Regions from separate parts of the Paenibacillus anseongensis genome, predicted to be linked through region 2. Evidence: riboswitches for the same ligand, from Rfam matches in the RefSeq annotation. Region 2 holds a riboswitch; each other region holds the start of a gene.
The links. A riboswitch is a leader RNA that binds a small molecule or an ion and turns the genes downstream of it on or off. The one in region 2 is predicted to bind thiamine pyrophosphate.
Positions count from the first base shown of each region.

Region 1: it holds a riboswitch for thiamine pyrophosphate, as region 2 does, so the genes downstream of both, GON05_RS27285 (ECF transporter S component) here and GON05_RS02540 (DUF561 domain-containing protein) in region 2, are expected to answer to the same signal.
Region 3: it holds a riboswitch for thiamine pyrophosphate, as region 2 does, so the genes downstream of both, tenA (thiaminase II) here and GON05_RS02540 (DUF561 domain-containing protein) in region 2, are expected to answer to the same signal.

Region 1 covers NZ_WSEM01000023.1:201,271-206,781, forward strand. The annotation lists gene GON05_RS27275 (energy-coupling factor transporter transmembrane component T family protein) at 1-368, opposite strand, end outside; gene GON05_RS40135 (ABC transporter ATP-binding protein) at 359-1,114, opposite strand; partial or broken gene GON05_RS40140 (ABC transporter ATP-binding protein) at 1,370-1,768, opposite strand; gene GON05_RS27285 (ECF transporter S component) at 1,852-2,448, opposite strand; TPP riboswitch at 2,553-2,662, opposite strand; gene GON05_RS27290 (methyl-accepting chemotaxis protein) at 2,716-4,161, opposite strand; gene GON05_RS27295 (DUF3105 domain-containing protein) at 4,359-5,090, shown strand; gene GON05_RS27300 (AraC family transcriptional regulator) at 5,115-5,511, opposite strand, start outside.
Region 2 covers NZ_WSEM01000004.1:103,616-109,126, forward strand. The annotation lists gene GON05_RS02525 (YbjN domain-containing protein) at 40-561, shown strand; gene GON05_RS02530 (hypothetical protein) at 841-1,527, opposite strand; gene GON05_RS02535 (bile acid:sodium symporter family protein) at 1,695-2,678, opposite strand; TPP riboswitch at 2,838-2,936, shown strand; gene GON05_RS02540 (DUF561 domain-containing protein) at 3,080-3,727, shown strand; gene thiO (glycine oxidase ThiO) at 3,711-4,898, shown strand; gene thiS (sulfur carrier protein ThiS) at 4,882-5,085, shown strand; gene GON05_RS02555 (thiazole synthase) at 5,092-5,511, shown strand, end outside.
Region 3 covers NZ_WSEM01000016.1:593,109-598,619, forward strand. The annotation lists gene GON05_RS18955 (pirin family protein) at 1-677, opposite strand, end outside; gene GON05_RS18960 (MarR family winged helix-turn-helix transcriptional regulator) at 795-1,295, opposite strand; gene GON05_RS18965 (DoxX family protein) at 1,385-1,726, opposite strand; gene tenA (thiaminase II) at 1,861-2,532, opposite strand; TPP riboswitch at 2,617-2,717, opposite strand; gene GON05_RS18975 (right-handed parallel beta-helix repeat-containing protein) at 2,755-4,743, opposite strand; gene GON05_RS18980 (carbohydrate ABC transporter permease) at 4,799-5,511, opposite strand, start outside.

The DNA.
Region 1 (5,511 bases), on a different contig from region 2:
AACAGCAAGCCGACAGCCGCCACCTGTAAGCCGCGGAAGCCCAGATGCAGACCGCGGTAAAAGCTTTCTTCCGTGATTCGGATGAATCCGAAACGAAACCACTCTGTGTCCCCGCTGCCGAACATCATCATCCCCGCAGCGGAGGAGATAAAGATGAGCAGGAACGGCGAAGCATACAGCAGCAGGCGCCGCATCGGCTGCCCTGAATAAACGAACAGCGGCACCAGCGCGCCCGCTGTTAAATACATCATCGTATTCAGATTATGCGTGAATACCACAAGAACAAAGAGAAGCAGGGATAGGACAAGCTTCACTCCCGGATTAACCCGATGCAGCCAGGTTTCACGATACGTGAACGTTATTTGCATACCATCGGCGCTCCTTCCTCGGTGTGTGCTGCGGAAGTCGCAGACTGCTCCGTCACACGACCGGCCTCAACCTGCCAAACGCGCGTGGCACAGCGTTGGACGATCTCCTCATCGTGCGTCACCATCACGATGACGGTCCCGCCTGCGCGCAGCCGTTCCAGCTGCTCCAGCATGCGCAGCGTACCGCGTGCGTCGAGCCCGAAGGTGGGCTCATCGAGCAGCAGGATACGCGGGCTGCGGACCATCGCCGAAGCTACGCTTAAGCGGCGCTTCTGGCCCATCGAGAGCTGGAAGGGATGCCGCTTGCGCAGCGCGAGCAGATCGTACTGCCGCAGCAGCTCCTCCAGAGCAGCCTGCTGGGCGTCCTTCCCTCCCTCCGCCTCCGGCAGGGAGTAGAGCAGTTCCTCTTCCACCGAATTCGTCACGAACTGGAATTCGGGGTTTTGGAACACGAAACCGACTTGCTCCGCAAGCTGCTCGATTTTGCTGCCCTTCACGCCGTCGATCCAGCAGCTGCCCTTGGTCGGGATGAGCCGCATGATGGCGAGCAGGAGCGAGCTTTTGCCCGCACCGTTGGCACCGATGATCGCGATCCAGTCACCGGGATAGACGCTCAAGTTATCCACAGAGGTCTTGATCTGTCCGCCGCGAAGCCCGGTAAAATCGCGAAAGGACATGATCGGCTGCCGGTTCTCAGCATCAGCTTCGACTTCCGCGGGCAACTTGCTCCTGCTTAAGCGTTCCATGTTGAGTTCGTTCCAAACGCCCGGATACCAAATCCCGTAGTCCGCAAGCTGCTTTTTGTACCTATTGAATACGGCTTGTGGTGAACCATCAGCCAGAATCTCTCCTTCCGGAGAGATGACTATCAGACGGTCGATGAGATCGAGAATACCACCGATTTTATGCTCCACAATGACCAAGGTTTTGTCCGCGCTAATGGACCGGATCGTTTCCCAAACAAGCCCCGTGCCCTCCTCATCCAATAACGCCGTAGGCTCATCTAGAAAAAGCACTTCTGGCTCCAAAGCAAGGACGCTTGCAATCGCCAACCGCTGCTTCATTCCCTGCGACAATTGGTTGATTAAGGTGTGATCGTCTTCCAACTGCAAACCCACTAAGCTCAGATAATGCGCGATCCGTTCCGGCATTTCCTCACGGGGGATTTGCCTATTTTCCAATACGAAAGCAATTTCCTCATCCACATATGGCATGCAAAACTGAGCGTCCGGATCTTGAAACACGTACCCCCAGCGGCTTGGTGTGACAAGCTTATCCGCTTTCAGCGGAATCTCGATAATATCGGGGACGATCCCACTCAGCACTTGGAGCAGTGTCGATTTCCCGCAACCGCTTGGCCCGAGCAGCAGCACTTTTTCCCCCGGCATCACCGAAAAGGAAACCCCTTGAAATAACAGGGGAACCTCGTTACCCGGATATTTTAAGCGCAGATTGGTAACCCCAATGCCCTCGCTCATAGGCATTACCCGAGTACATCGTAATCGTTCTTTGAAACCGGTCGAACCAAGTTCAACACGCCAGTGCGAGCTAATGCTTTAGCCAAGTAATAGGCGAATACACCAGCTATAATGGCGGAGCCTGCAAGACGAAGCCCAATAAATAAGCAATAATTCCAGAATGTTAGCTGATCGATATAGCCATAATACTTATCTACAAGCAAAGAAAGCGCTGCGGATGCGAAGGACGCTAGAACGGTTACACCCACATTCGCCCGGCGATACAAGAAAAACGCGAAGACCAGCTCTGCGCCAAGCCCTTGAAGAATGCCATACGCAAGCGTCGATACTCCCCATGATCCTCCAAAAAGAGCCTCAATCGTCGCGGCTGCAACTTCAGCTAATAAGGCGACGCCTGGTTTACGAATAACGAGGAAAGCAAATGTAGCCGCCATGAACCACATGCCGTAGCTTAACTGCTCCGCGTGCAGACCGATCGGTTTTAGAAGATCATACATAGGTCCCCATATGCGATAAATCACCCCAAATACCGCCGCGATCACGATGGTGACCAAAATATCGGTCAATTTTAACCCTTTTGCTCCTGTTCCTTTTTGTGCCATTTCTTCTTCCCACTCCTTTTCCTGGATACCTTTTTTGTTAAAATGAGATAGGCGAACACGACAAAAAAAGCCTACCGGGATGCGGCAGGCATAAAATTAGTGCAGAAAGAGGCACTCCAATTCTCTACGCTGGCATTACCCAGATCAGATTAACGGTCAGTGGCATAGGGCCACTATCTCAGCCTGACTTCATCAAGCACCCGTGTTGCTATTCATTTGGCTTAACTGTAGCGGATTACTCGATATTTGGCAATGCCTTTGGAGAAATTATTTATCCATCAAAAGTTTTAAATCCAGTGTTAATCCATATAACTGGCGGATGCTGTCAACAATATCTTCCACCCGTTTCTGCTGTACTTCCGCGCTAGCAAGCACTTGCTGCACGGATGCGGCGGACTCTTCCGTTATCGCTGCCACGGATGTCATCTCCTCGGCCACCTTCTGGGAAGACAATTGCAACTGCTGGTTCATGCGCTGCAAATTCTCCGCTTGCTCCATGACCTCAGCTGTATTCGTGTTAATAACCTCGAATAACTGATCAACACTTTCCGCTGATTTTCTGCCCGATTCTACTGCCAGTTTGCCGATGGCGACCTTCTCAACTGCGGTCTCCACTTTCTGCTGAATGGAGCCTAGAATCTCCGAGATATCCGTTGAAGCTACATGAGCGTTCATTGCAAGCTTCCGAATCTCACCGGCAACTACGGCAAACCCTTTGCCATGTTCCCCGGCTCGAGCTGCCTCGATGGACGCATTGAGCGACAGAAGATTCGTTTGATTCGCGATATCGGCAATCGTTGTCACGATATTTCCGATTTTCACATTTTCTTCGTTCACTTCATTCATGATGCTCGACGTTTCCGTTACGATCACAGTAATATCCTTGATTTTATGCGTCAGATCTTCCATCTGGCTCTTGCCTTCATTCGTCATGCGGGCTGTATCCCGGGATCTGCTGCTCATCGTGTTCGATGCGGAAGAGGTCATCTCCACCGTCTCATTTACATCTTGGATAGCCGTTGTAATGTCTGTAATGGAAGTGGCTTGAGATTCAATGCCGATGGAAATTTCCTGAAAAGCCGCAACGACTTCTTCTGTGATTCTGCCTGTCACGGAGGCATTTTCATGAAGCGTATTACTGGAAGTTCCCAGCGCCTCTGTTGTCGTACGGACGCCTGCCAGAACCTCTTCTGTCTTCATCCGTGATACCTCGGACTCCCTAGCACTCTGGGCTACACGGCTTAATAATCGGAATCCTATCTGGCCTTGACCTATTAGCGTAATGATGATTAGAACATAAAAAGCATTGATAGCAATATAGTCAATTGGACCCGACAACGTGGAACAGAAATAGTTCAAATTAACGATTCCGATAACGCCATTAAGCAATAACGGCTTATAATCCATATACAAGGAGACCAGCGCTAAACTTAAATACAAGATAAGCATGCTGGACAAAGCGTGATTATGCGTCATGAAGAAATATGAAATCACATTAAGGCCTATGGCAATGATATATTTGGTGTAAGTGACCCCGATTTTCCTCCAGATCAGCAGCGTGCAAATGACCGCAATAGGCGCTCCAAAAGTCAGCAGCGTCATAACAACTCCCATGGATCTATAGGAAGCCCCCATTCCTAACACCAAACAAGCCCATAACAGCTTCACCATTAACCCGTTTCTTTTATGTAGTTCCAGCATTTGTGCTGTCATTTGGTCATCCCCCCTCTTTTCTATAAATTTTTCTACAAAAATAGACATTTACTTACATGATTCAACAATTGAAAGGGAAAATCCTCCTTTTTTTATGCCCAAAACGGGATCTTTACAAAGAATTTGACTTCTTGCCACTATCGAAACTACAATATGTAGTGTATGACGGATTATTAACGTAAAGGAGCTCATATCAAATGGATACTACCACCATGCAGAACGGGTCAAATCTTACTGCAATTTTGCTTTATATAGGGGCAGCACTCTTCATTTTGGCCGTCATTGGTTACGCGCTTGCCGCGAAGACGAACAAAGCGAACACGAGCAAGCTGAAAAAAGCCGAGAAGCAGGCTCTGCACAAAAAGCACAAGACTTGGATGCTGCTGTCTCATGCTCTTATCATTTTAGCGGTTTGCTCTTTAGGAACTTCTCTGATCCAGACCTCATCCAACAAATATAGCGTCGAAAAACTTAATTACAATGCGCCTATCGAAGTTACGACGGATAAGGATTACGGGCGCAATCATGATGAAGGTATGCTGACCTACGAGATGAAAATCCCAACTTCAGGCACGCATAGCCCGCATGATTTAAAGTTTGGTTTTTACAAGGAAAGACCGACATATGCGATGCTTGTCCATAACCTGGAGCACGGCGACATCATCATCTACTACCATCCCGATGCGCCTCAAGAACTCAAGGATCGCCTCGACTATTTGAGCCATTTCAAACAAGCTGGCGCCGGTGTGCTAGCTGTACCTAACCCGGATGTGCCCAGCGATAAAGAGGTTGTCGTAACCGCCTGGACGAAAACGATGCAGCTTCCTAAGTTTGACGAAGCCAGCGTGGGAACCTTCATTTACCAGTATATCGATAAAGGTCCTGAGAAGATCCCGCCTGAAGTGCGCCGTGGCGGCGGAACGATGTAATCGATCCAAGTAGACGAGCTCCCGTTATTTACGGACGTTTTCGCGGTCGGAGACAAGATCCGTCGGCACGAGTCCGGTCAACCTTTTAAACACACGATAAAAATAGGACGCGTCATTGTACCCGATGAAATCGGATATTTCCGTCACCGTTAGCGCCGAATGCCTGAGCATGTAGACAGCGGTTTTGATCCTGGCTGCATGCACGAATTCACTGATCGTCTGTCCCGTCACTTTGCGAAAAAGGGTCGCCGCGTAGTTCGGCGATCTGCTAATGCAGGCACCCAGTTCCTCCTTGGTGACATGCTCCCGGTAGTGGTTCTGGATGTAGCTCTTCATCTGCTCGACTAGTTGCAGCGTAGCGCTTGTTGCAGCTTCTTGGTCCCACTCTCTATGCAAGTAAACGAACAGCTCTGTTAGCAGC
Region 2 (5,511 bases):
TAACGTATTGGGCATAAGAAAGTAGGAGGGCGGACGGATATGCTGCCAGATCATGTACACGCGCGTCATTTCGCGCAGTTAGGGCTTTTAAAAGAGATTTTGGATGAGACAGGCCTTGCCACCAATTTGTTGGAGAAATCAGACGCGATTCCGCTTCACGTGCTGATGGCCGGTTTTCAGGAGGATAAAAAGGAGCGAGAACGTTTCCTGCACTTTAGCTTTTTACCTTTGAACGACGAAGAGATCGCTGCGATTCAGCTGCTGCAAATATACAGTACGCTTCCTTTTCACCTTGAAGAGGGGAAGCGCGAAGAGGTTGCCGCCTTGCTGCTTGAGATCAACACGCGGTTGCCGATTGGCCATTTTGGCATTAATGAGCATAATGAGCTGCATTACCGCTATGTGTACAGCATCTCGGCTGCGCGTTCTTTTGATAGTGAGGAAGTGCTGGAGATTTTAAGCTTGTTCGTTTATATGTGTGATATGTTTGCCGATCACGTTGAGCTGGTGGCCAGCGGTGAAGCGAATGCCGAGCAGGTTGTTCAGGCACTCAGAGGTTAACCATCAACGCCGAAAAGGGCTGTCCCGGGTGTAGAGAAATCTACCGACGGGAGGCCCTTTTTTCGTTCGGGTTAGTCTTAGGGGAACTGGAGTCCGCTATTTGTGCGGAATAGCGCCATTCCCTGTCTAAGCGGAACTACAGGGCCTTATTTGCCCGTTGAGCCGCATATTTAGCCTAAAAGTGGCGAAATAGAGGACGCCAGTTCCCACTTACCATCCAAAAGATGGCCTTTTGGATGATTAACGGCCTGAAGTTCCTCTAAAGATGAGATCTCGGAGTTACTTCACTCTCTCCTGCAAAAGCTCCACAAGCTGTTTGCCCGGATCTTTCATCATTTGCCCGCCATTGCCACCGGCAGGACGATTGCCGCCGTTGCCGCCGTTCCCGCGAGGCTGTTTCCCAGCGTTCGCGCCGTCTGAACCGGCTGCTGCATTCGGTGAAGACGAAGGGGCAGGTGCGCCTGAGGCGTCCGGTTTCGTGCCTTTTTGCCCATTGAAGTTGCCACGCGTGCCATCGCCTGGATTGCCGCCGTTACCTCCTTGTCCTCTTCCACCGCCATTGCCCATATTCGCCATCTTGCTCGCAGCGTCGTCGATGAACTTCTTCTGCGCATCCGTCAGCTTCTCGAGCAGCTTCGTTTTGTTCTCGTCGCTGAGCTCAGCTTTGGTTTCGATGTCCTGCGCAACAGGCAGCATGACTTGGGCTTGGTCCTTAGTAATCGCAAGTCCTTCAGCTTTGTCCATCATGAGCAGCGTTTGGAAGGTGCTGAACAACTGTCTCTGCGCCTGACTCATCGCGGGACGGTTCTGCCCCTGCTGTTTCGCATCCGGTGAAGCTTGTGCGCTCGCTTGAGGTTGTGCTGTACTTGCCGCTGCTTGCTGAGGGGAAGCTTGGTTGCCGCAAGCGCTGAGCAAAGCGGGAAGAAGGATGCATAAGCCGGCTATTTGTTTCATTTTAATTTTCATATGTCTATGTACCACTCCTGTCGATAATCTTCCATTTCATTTTCATTGTACGGCTCAATTATGAAAAAAAAGAGAAGGGAAGCTGAATAGGAGATAAATGTTAGCTTAAAAATGGCTGAGTGTGTAAAAGAGCATGCAAAAAAGAAGCTGCACAGGCAGCTCCTCCATTAAACTTGTTTGGCTCGATTCACAGTTAGATTAGGTCTATCGCTTTTCAAAGCGTATTTTCTGTTTAATAAAAAACCGAATAACGACGCCAGCGACTGCTGGAACAGCATCCCGAGCACAACGGGAATCGCCACCGGAGGCGGAAAGTACGCTACAGCAAGCACGGCGCCGGCGCTAATATTCCGCATCCCGCTGTTAAATGTAAGCGCCACAACGACATCCTGCTCCCACTTCATCAGCTTGGCGACGATCCATCCCAGGATGTAGCCGAGAGAAGCGAGGGCTAGTACAAAACCGGCCAAACCAAGCAGTTTGGCATTAAAATCACGCAAGTATGGCGCGATAACAGAGCTGTTAATTGCGACAACGATGCCCATGCATATTTTCGAAAAAGGACCTAGACGGCCGCTCCACTGCTCTTTGATTTTGCCTTTCGTCCATTGATTAAGCAGCATGCCCAGTAAAGACGGGACGACGATCATGAAGAATAGACCTTGCATCATGGCAAAAGTGTCCATCTGGACTTTCGTACCGACCAGTGCAGAGAGTGTATAGGGCACAACAAACGGTGAAAGAACGGTATCCATGAGAATAATGGATAGGGTCAGCACGATGTTTCCCCGATAAATGGCGACCCACACGAAGCTTGTAATCCCTGTTGGAATGGCTGCAGCCAGAATGAGTCCTGTGATGGTTAACGGTTCCGAGCTGTAAACGGCGTGACCGAGTCCAAGCGCAAGCAGCGGCATACCGACATGTAAAATTAGCAGGGTAGCGATAAGAGGGAAGGGCTGGACGATCACTTTAACAAATTCCTTGAAGCTGGAGCTGATGCTGCCTGAGAATGTCATAAAGGCAAACAGCCAAGGCGATAAGAAGGTAAAGCCGGATAAATGACTGCCGAGCAGAACACCGATAAGCACGCTGACAGGTGTGATGAGCGGCAAGATTTTTTCCAGTTGGCGATTCAATTGAGCTAGCATCTGGGTGTTCATCCTTCCTGACAATGGATAATAAAGGCCGAGAGTTACGTTCTCCCTATTATAAGAGCTATAGCTTCGGGTGACTAGGATAAGATAGGTTGGAAATTTTTATTTCCATCGACTGGATACCGTGTTATGATAATGAACAAATGAATACGAATGTATCCCTAGGGGCGCCGCAAGGCTGAGACAGAGCAATCTGAACCCTTTGAACCTGAACTGGGTCATACCAGCGGAGGAAAGTGGAAACCGGACTTTGGCGCCTCATTTTTGCATGTTTATTATGCGGGCAACCTACAACCACTTTTCTTAGGAAAAGTGGTTTTTTTGCGTCTTGATTGCCGCACCAGGCTGCACTGCCTATCGATACATCGGTTTAAAAAGTGAGGAGGCGGGCTTCCATGTCCGAGCGCGAGCTGCATGTGATATCGAATGGCAAGTTGGCATGGAAGGAGATGGCTGCGATTGCAACCCGGATCCATCCTTATGTCACAGCCATTCATATCCGTGAGAAAAATAAGCCGATGGATGAAGTTTTTATGGGCGTACAGTATTTGTTGGAACAAGGTTTACCCGCGCAAACCCTTTGTATCAACGGTTATCCCTGGATGGCAACTGCAGCCGGACTTGGCGGTTTGCACCTTCCCGAAAGCTCTCCGCAGCTGCTGGAGATAAGAGATAGCTATCAAAGTGCGCATCGCACAGGAGTCTCTGTACATAGCACGGAGGAAGCTGTCAGACGCGAGCGCGAAGGGGCGGATTATGTCTTGTATGGGCATATTTTCGCAACGAATTCCAAGCTGGGGGTTGAGCCAAGAGGGCTTGAACAACTGGGGAATGTTGCCCGGCAGGTAACGATTCCAGTCATCGCTATCGGTGGTATAACACCTGCAAGAGTAAGGCCTGTGCTGGCTGCAGGAGCTTCCGGCATCGCAGTGATGAGCGGCATTTGGGAGGCGGATGACCCCGTGGAAACCGTAAAAGCTTACATCCAAGAGTTGCAGCAGCAAGAAGAAACTAGAGGTGAGAGACTTGAAGCATACGAGTGACGTTATCATCGTTGGCGGAGGCGTGATAGGCGCATCGATCGCCTATCACTTGGCGAAGCGAGGCCAGTCCGTCACGTTGCTGGAGCGCAGCAGGTTAGGGACGGAGGCCTCGGCTGCCGCAGCCGGCATGCTCGGAGCGCAGTCCGAGATGGAGGACACCGGGCCCCTGTTCCAGTGGGCCCGGCAAAGCAGAGCGATGTTCCCCGAACTGAGCGGGGAACTGAAGAGCCTCACGGGCATCGACATCGGTCTCGTCCGTGAAGGGCTCCTGAACGTCGCGCTCAGCGACGCTCAGGAGCAAGAGCTGCGCGCGAGGGAGAAACTCCAGCGCACAGCGGGTGAAAGAGCGGAGTGGCTGAGCGCAGCCGCAGCCGCAGCACTCGAACCCGCGCTGAGCCGAGCGACGCGCGGAGCATTGTACCTGCCCGAGGATGGGCAGGTGGAGGCGCCGCAGCTGGCGGCGGCATTCGCGCAGGCAGCGCGGGTGTTCGGGGCGAAGCTGCAGGAATTCGCCAACGTGCAAGGGCTGCTGACGGAGCGCGATCGCGTCATCGGCGTCATGACGAGCGAGGGGCCGCTGTATAGCGAGCACGTTGTTGTGGCGGCCGGGACATGGAGCGGCCAGCTCCTCGTCGGCAGCGGGATCGACCTACCGGTGTATCCCGTGAAGGGGGAGTGCTTCTCGGTTCTCGCCGAAAAGCGCGAGCTGCAGAAAACCCTGTTCACGCCAGGGTGCTATATTGTCCCCAAAGCGGGAGGACGACTCCTCGTCGGCGCGACAGTTGTGCCGAATAGCTACGACCGCAAGGTGTCACTAGCTGGGCTCGCCGAGCTGATGGAGCGAGCGAAGCAATTAATGCCCGCAATCGTTGAAGCCGAGTGGGAGAAGGCTTGGTCAGGCCTGCGTCCGCAGACGCCAGACGGCATGCCGTACATCGGCAAAGTCCCGATGTATGAGGGCTTATTTGCGGCCTGCGGGCATTATCGCAACGGGATTTTGCTCAGCCCGATCACGGGGAAGATCATCGCTCAGCTTGTATCAGGCGAGGACGCGAGTAACTTGCAGCCGAATTTGGATGCATTCTGCCCCGATCTGTCGGGAACGTCCAAGCGCTTGGAAAGCGGGCGACTACAAGGAGAGGAGCTGCACGGTATTGAAGCTGCACATTAACGGCCAGAGCGTCGAGGTTCCGGATGCGATTCGTACGATTGAAGAGCTGCTTGCCCATTTTGAGCTGCAGGAGAAAATGCTCGTTGTCGAGCATAATCAGAACATTTTACAAAAAGAAGATCATGTGAAAACGGAGTTAGCGGAAGGACATAAAATCGAAATCGTTCATTTTGTTGGAGGGGGATAATTAACCATGTTAAAAATCGGACCATATGAATTTCGTTCAAGACTGCTGTTAGGCACAGGCAAATTCCCGAATTTTGATATTCAGAAGCAGGCTGTTGATGTGAGCGAATCGCAGATTTTGACGTTTGCGGTGCGTAGGATGAATATTTTTGAGGCGAGTCAGCCGAATTTCTTATCCATGCTGGATGTGTCGAACTTCACACTGCTGCCGAACACGGCAGGGGCCAAAACAGCGGAAGAAGCGGTGCGCATCGCCAAATTGGCGAAGGCATCCGGGCTTTGCGACATGATTAAGGTAGAAGTGATTGGCGATGAGATGACGCTGCTGCCTGACCCTGTTGAAACATTAAAAGCATCGGAGATGCTGCTTGAAGAGGGCTTCATCGTACTGCCGTATACGTCGGATGACGTGTTGTTGGCTAAGCGC
Region 3 (5,511 bases), on a different contig from region 2:
ACTTCTTCTTCAGTTTGTACAATAGCAAAGTCTTTGTTTGTAAAAGAAACGCGATTCGCTTCTGTGGTCCATAGGCTACCAGATTTGCCGCGAAACGTTAAAGCTGCGAACGTACGGTTGGGCGATAGCCGATGAACGTACGTTGCCCCGACTTCAACTTCGATATCGTACATGTTTACGTCGGTTACAAGCTTTTGAATCGGAGAACCTTCCCCTACTACCGTTTTCACGTTAACGCCTTCGTGGGATATACGAGGGAACTCTTCGTTATCGTAAAAGGTATACACCGGTTCGCGATTCAAGGCATCTTGTAAATAGGGTTCCAGCCAGATTTGAAAACCTTCGTAACCTGCAGTGACGGTCTCTGCGTGATGCATGCCCGATCCGGTTTGCATCAACTGTACGTCGCCTGCTTCAAGTGTACTCTCTGTGCCGAGCGTATCCCGGTGAGTTCCTTTTCCGTTGATACCGTAAGTTAGAATTTCAAAGCCTTGATGAGGATGAAAGCCGATGCCGCCTTCCTTCACCGCATGCCCCCATGACCAATAGAAAAGAGGTCCAAGCCGCACGGTAGCGGCTCCTTGTCCTGAAAAGCCAAGCGGCTTCTGCGCATATATCCTTCCCCCGTCAAAAGATTCTTTCCCCTGAAACTCTGGGCCTAGGATCTGTATGTTCATTGTAATCTCTCCCATCTATACCAGATATGAATGTTAATATTATATATATTATAAAAATAGGATATTTTTATTGATAAAAATGACCCTCTTGTTTCAGTTAGAGGGTCGTTTTTTGTGTCATTCCAAAGGTTCTGACTTATTGTCCAATTCAGTACCGTTTGCATCGCTTTGACGATTCTTAATGCCGTATCCAATTTTCTTAAGCAGAACAATGAGTTCATGCTTCTCTTCATCCGTCACAAAGGACAAATCGTCGGAGATCGCTTGGACATGAGTTGGAAAAATCGTATCAAAATAACTTCGCCCTTCGCCGGTCAACACCACATTCACCTTGCGGCGATCACCTGGAATAGGAAGGCGTTCCACGAATCCTTTCTTCTCAAGCTTATCCACCACATAAGTGATACTCCCGCTTGGAATCGAGAACGTGTCGCTAATTTTCTGTATGGGATGTGGACCTTTATTGTAAAGAAACTCAAGAATCTGGAACGTTTCGATACTGAGATCAAAGCTATCAATGCTTCGCTCCATGCTGCCAAACAACTCTTTTACCATTTTTCTTATGACGCGTATAAGCCTTAAATCGAGCTCTATACCCTCTTTATCGCGTTCAGTCATACGCCAACCACCTTATCTTGCTTTCTTATACACAAGGATATTCGACTTCCTCAGGAATTTCAATTAGAAAAAATCGAATGTCCTTTGCTTCAGTTCAAAACAATGACGATTACGGCCAATATGAAAAGAAAGATGGGCATCATGGCTTTACCAGCTGGATCTTTCACGCGAACCAAGTGGACAAGAGCCGCAACAAACATGGTGATTGCCATAAGAATAGCACCGATTAAGGCATACGGACTTACCCAAATGCCGATAATAATGATAGCGGCCGACAGCACTTCTACTAAACCAGTAAAAATCCTCATTCCCGACGATAACCGATAGCGCTTGAACTCGTCTACCATCTGTTTGCTGCCGAATTTCATGAAACCAAACAGCAGAAACCCGATCCCTAAAATAATTTGAAGCACGATGGACAAAATATGCATGTGAATCACTCCTATGAATAATTTATATAACGTTAGTTATTCTATAATTAGAATATATATTAGTCAAGACATAATTTTAGAACTGCCTGAAAGAACAAAAAAAGGAGTTGCCAAGTGGCAATCTCCTTGAATTTCTAGTCATCAGGCCAGCTTTCCATCCGGTAAGCCATTTCCCAGAACATATATTCATACCGCGTCGTGTTCAGAAAAATCTCTTCCAGCCTATTGAGTTCGGCTTCCGGCTTCCCTTCGGCGAGCTGATCGAGCAGCCCGATGCACCACTGCGCTAACCCTCCGAACTCTTCCGAGCTGTACATCTTAATCCAGTCTCCATAATAGGAATGTTCGCTCGCTCCGGGCAATCGACTTAGCTCTTTGCCGATTTCTGAATAACTCCACATGCAAGGAAGGAGCGCCGCGGTTAACTCGGCTAACGATCCGTTTTGCGCCGTATGCAGCATATAATGCGTATAAGCCAAAGTAATCGGGGAAGGTTTGGCCTGTTCCAACTCCTCCTCCGTGATCCCGAAGCGAGCGGCATATGCCCTGTGAAGGGACATTTCTTCATTCAATGTGGAGTCCAACAGAGCAGCAAACTTACCCATAACCGCCAAATCATCCGATTTGACCGCTCCTAACGCGAACAGTTTGGCGTAATCTTTTAAATACACATAGTCTTGAATCATATAAAAGCGAAATTTCTCCAATTCTAACGTGCCGTCTCCCATTCCCTGAACAAACGAATGGGCGTGGTTTCTCCGCCATACCGGTTGCAGCCGCTCATATAAACGTTCAGAAAAAGTCATTGTCTTATCCCCTTTTAATTAATCTAGTAGTCAAACAAAAAAACCGCTTTCTGATAGAAAGCGGCCGCGTTATGACAGTACCCAAACGACAAACAACCACTTCCCTTCGCTAGCATTACCTAGATCAGGTGTAAGGGTTAAGACGAACGTCTTTCTCAGCTATAACAGCACCCCTAGTGTTCAATACGATTCAATTGTCAAGTCAAATCTTACCACAACCTGCTATTGCAGCCAATCCCCTACCATGCCTGAAATCTCCCACTGTCCATCTGAGCGGCCCGTCAGCACGATAGAATTGCCTTGCAGGTTGGTTCCAATCAGGGTCTTACCCCCTAAGGGTGTCAGAATCGTCTTCCCCGTTTGTGTTTGCAAATTAAGCTGATACGGAGCTTCCACAAAAAATGTGTACGTGACGCTGGCTTTCGCTGTTGGCAGCAGCAAGGTGACCTCAGCGGATGCGCCAGCGTTGGTGATTTTGAAGCCTATGTAATCAAAAGTGACGGATCCGGAAGAAGGATACGCTTGAATAGGCAGCGGCTGTTTGACGGCATAGATATCCTCGGCTGAGGGGTCTATGGCATAGAGCTTTTGGCCTCCGCCTTTGATGGAGCAGCCCAAATAGGAGACGTTCCGCAGCAATTCTGCGTTATTTTTCTTTAACGAGAATCCACGCTTAATCAGCGGAACCTGACGCGTATCTACGGATTCGCAATCCCTATAAACCGCGTTTCCGATCGCGGTTCTTACCTGCGACGGCACCGTTGTGAGGATGAACGAGGAGCCATAACCATAAGGGTCTTCCGGCTGGTTAACCGTGTTACAGTTTATCGCCCGGCACCGAATATAGGAGCGCTTCGCGCCGTCGGCCGAGAAAGATAAGTCCGAGAATCCGGCGTACTGCTCACTTTCCGCGATGCAATCAATCAGTTTGATTTCACCTTGTACGGCTTTCGTGCCATCTCCACCATAATTCATGGAGAAACCAAACGAATTCCCTTTCGTTTTGCATTTATCAAACACGATATCGATGGGCTCACTGGCAGCCGTTGGTTTCAACAAAGTGACCAGGAAGCCCCGGCCTGTATTTCCATCCGCCACACATTGGATGAACCGAATATTTTTCAGCAAATCAAGTTGGCCATTCGGTTCAATATCGACTCCACTCTGCGGAGCTGTTCCTTTCGTGCCCGAGAAACGGCATTCCTCCACGGTGAGACCGTCTACGGAGATTACAGAGAGTCCTTGTCTTCGGTTATTATCCGCGCGGCAATTACGGAGCACAATATTCCGGCAGAAACCGACCGTCGATTCGAAATAGCCGATATAAAAGCCATCTCCGCCGCTGTCATTCGCGTTGATATTCTCAATAACAATATTCTCCGAACCGCTGATGTCAAAAATATGAGCTTGTTCACCTGTCGTATACGCCGCCTTGTTCATACGTAACGTTGAGCCGTTTCCGTTGATATACACGTCTTTGACGGTTTTGATGCGGATCAATCGTTCATAGACAGGCCCTACTTTGCTCAGTGTATCTACTGCTTGTATGACGGTCCCCGGCTCAAATTCAATCGCAATTTGACTCGGAATGAACAATTGGCCTGTTAAATAATAGCCCGCCCGCTGCTTGGGAATAAACAGTTTGTGGCCGGACGCGGTATTTAGCGCTGTCTGTAAAGACAGCGTGTCATTCGTTACGCCATCTCCTTTGGTGCCGAACCAAGAAGCCATCAGTGTATCCCCGTAGATTCGTTTGAACCGCTTGCCGTTAGAAGACACAAGTACGGTTCCCGTGTTATCTACAGATGTAGTGTCGTTCGGGTCATAACGGAAAAAGCCCTCCTGCATCTCGTTTGTTACGTAATAAGCAAGCGTAGGATCAGGTTCGAGCTCGACCCTCAGGTCCTCCAACTTAACTGCGATGCAGAATTTCGTGTCCAGAATCTCAAGCAGCTCGGTTTTTCGTTTTTTAATCGCCATGCCATATACAGAGCTTGTAACGGATTGGTCGCTGGCAAAGGCGGTAGACTGACCTGCTACCTGCCATAATCCGCCGGAGACAGCAGCAATTCCTCCTATCCCTAGCGTAGCCAGCAATTTCCTGCGGCTAATTAATGGCTCCTTATGTCCTTCCCTCTCTGCTGCTCCCTCTGCATCTACCGGAGTAGCCGCTTCTTCCATTTCATGCGATTGGTTAGATTGTTTAGACATAGCTGTAGTCACTCTCCTTTTCCCTATGCGGGCCATTTGTTGGAGTTCCGTAAAGTCAGCCTTTCAATCCAGTTGAAGCGATGCCTTGAACGAAATATTTTTGCGCAAAGAGAAATACGACAAGGACAGGGACAATGGTGATGACGGCACCAGCCATGATCAGGGTCATCCGGTTTTGAACTTCGTTTTTCAGGAAAAGGAGCCCAAGTGGCAGGGTAAACATCTGTTTATTTTGCAAATAAATAAGCGGTTCTAATGTGTTATTCCAAGCGCTGATGAAGGTGAATACAGCTAGTGCGGACAAGGCCGGTTTGGCTAACGGAAGATAGATCTTATAGAAAATTTTCCAAGGGTTCGCCCCATCCACCCAAGCCGCGTCATACAGTTCCTTCGGGAGTGTTTTATAAAATTGGTGCAGCAGGAAGATGCCAAAGGCCCCGCCAAGGAAGCTCCTCACAATGAGCGGATAATACGTATCAAGCGCGCCGAGGGATTTCCAGATAAAATACGTTGGAATCATCGTAATTTGGGATGGCAGCATCATTGTGCCAAGCATAGCCAAAAATATCAGGTTCCTGCCGCGAAATTGAAAAAATGCCAACCCATAAGCTACGATCGCGCAGGAAGCTACGGTTCCAATTAAATCCATGATCGTGACAAAAATGCTGTTCATCGTGTACTGCAGAAAATTCACTTCGATCCAGACCTGCCGGTAATTTTTCCAGACGAACGGGTCCGGAATCAGTTTGGGAGGCAGCGTTAGTTCCG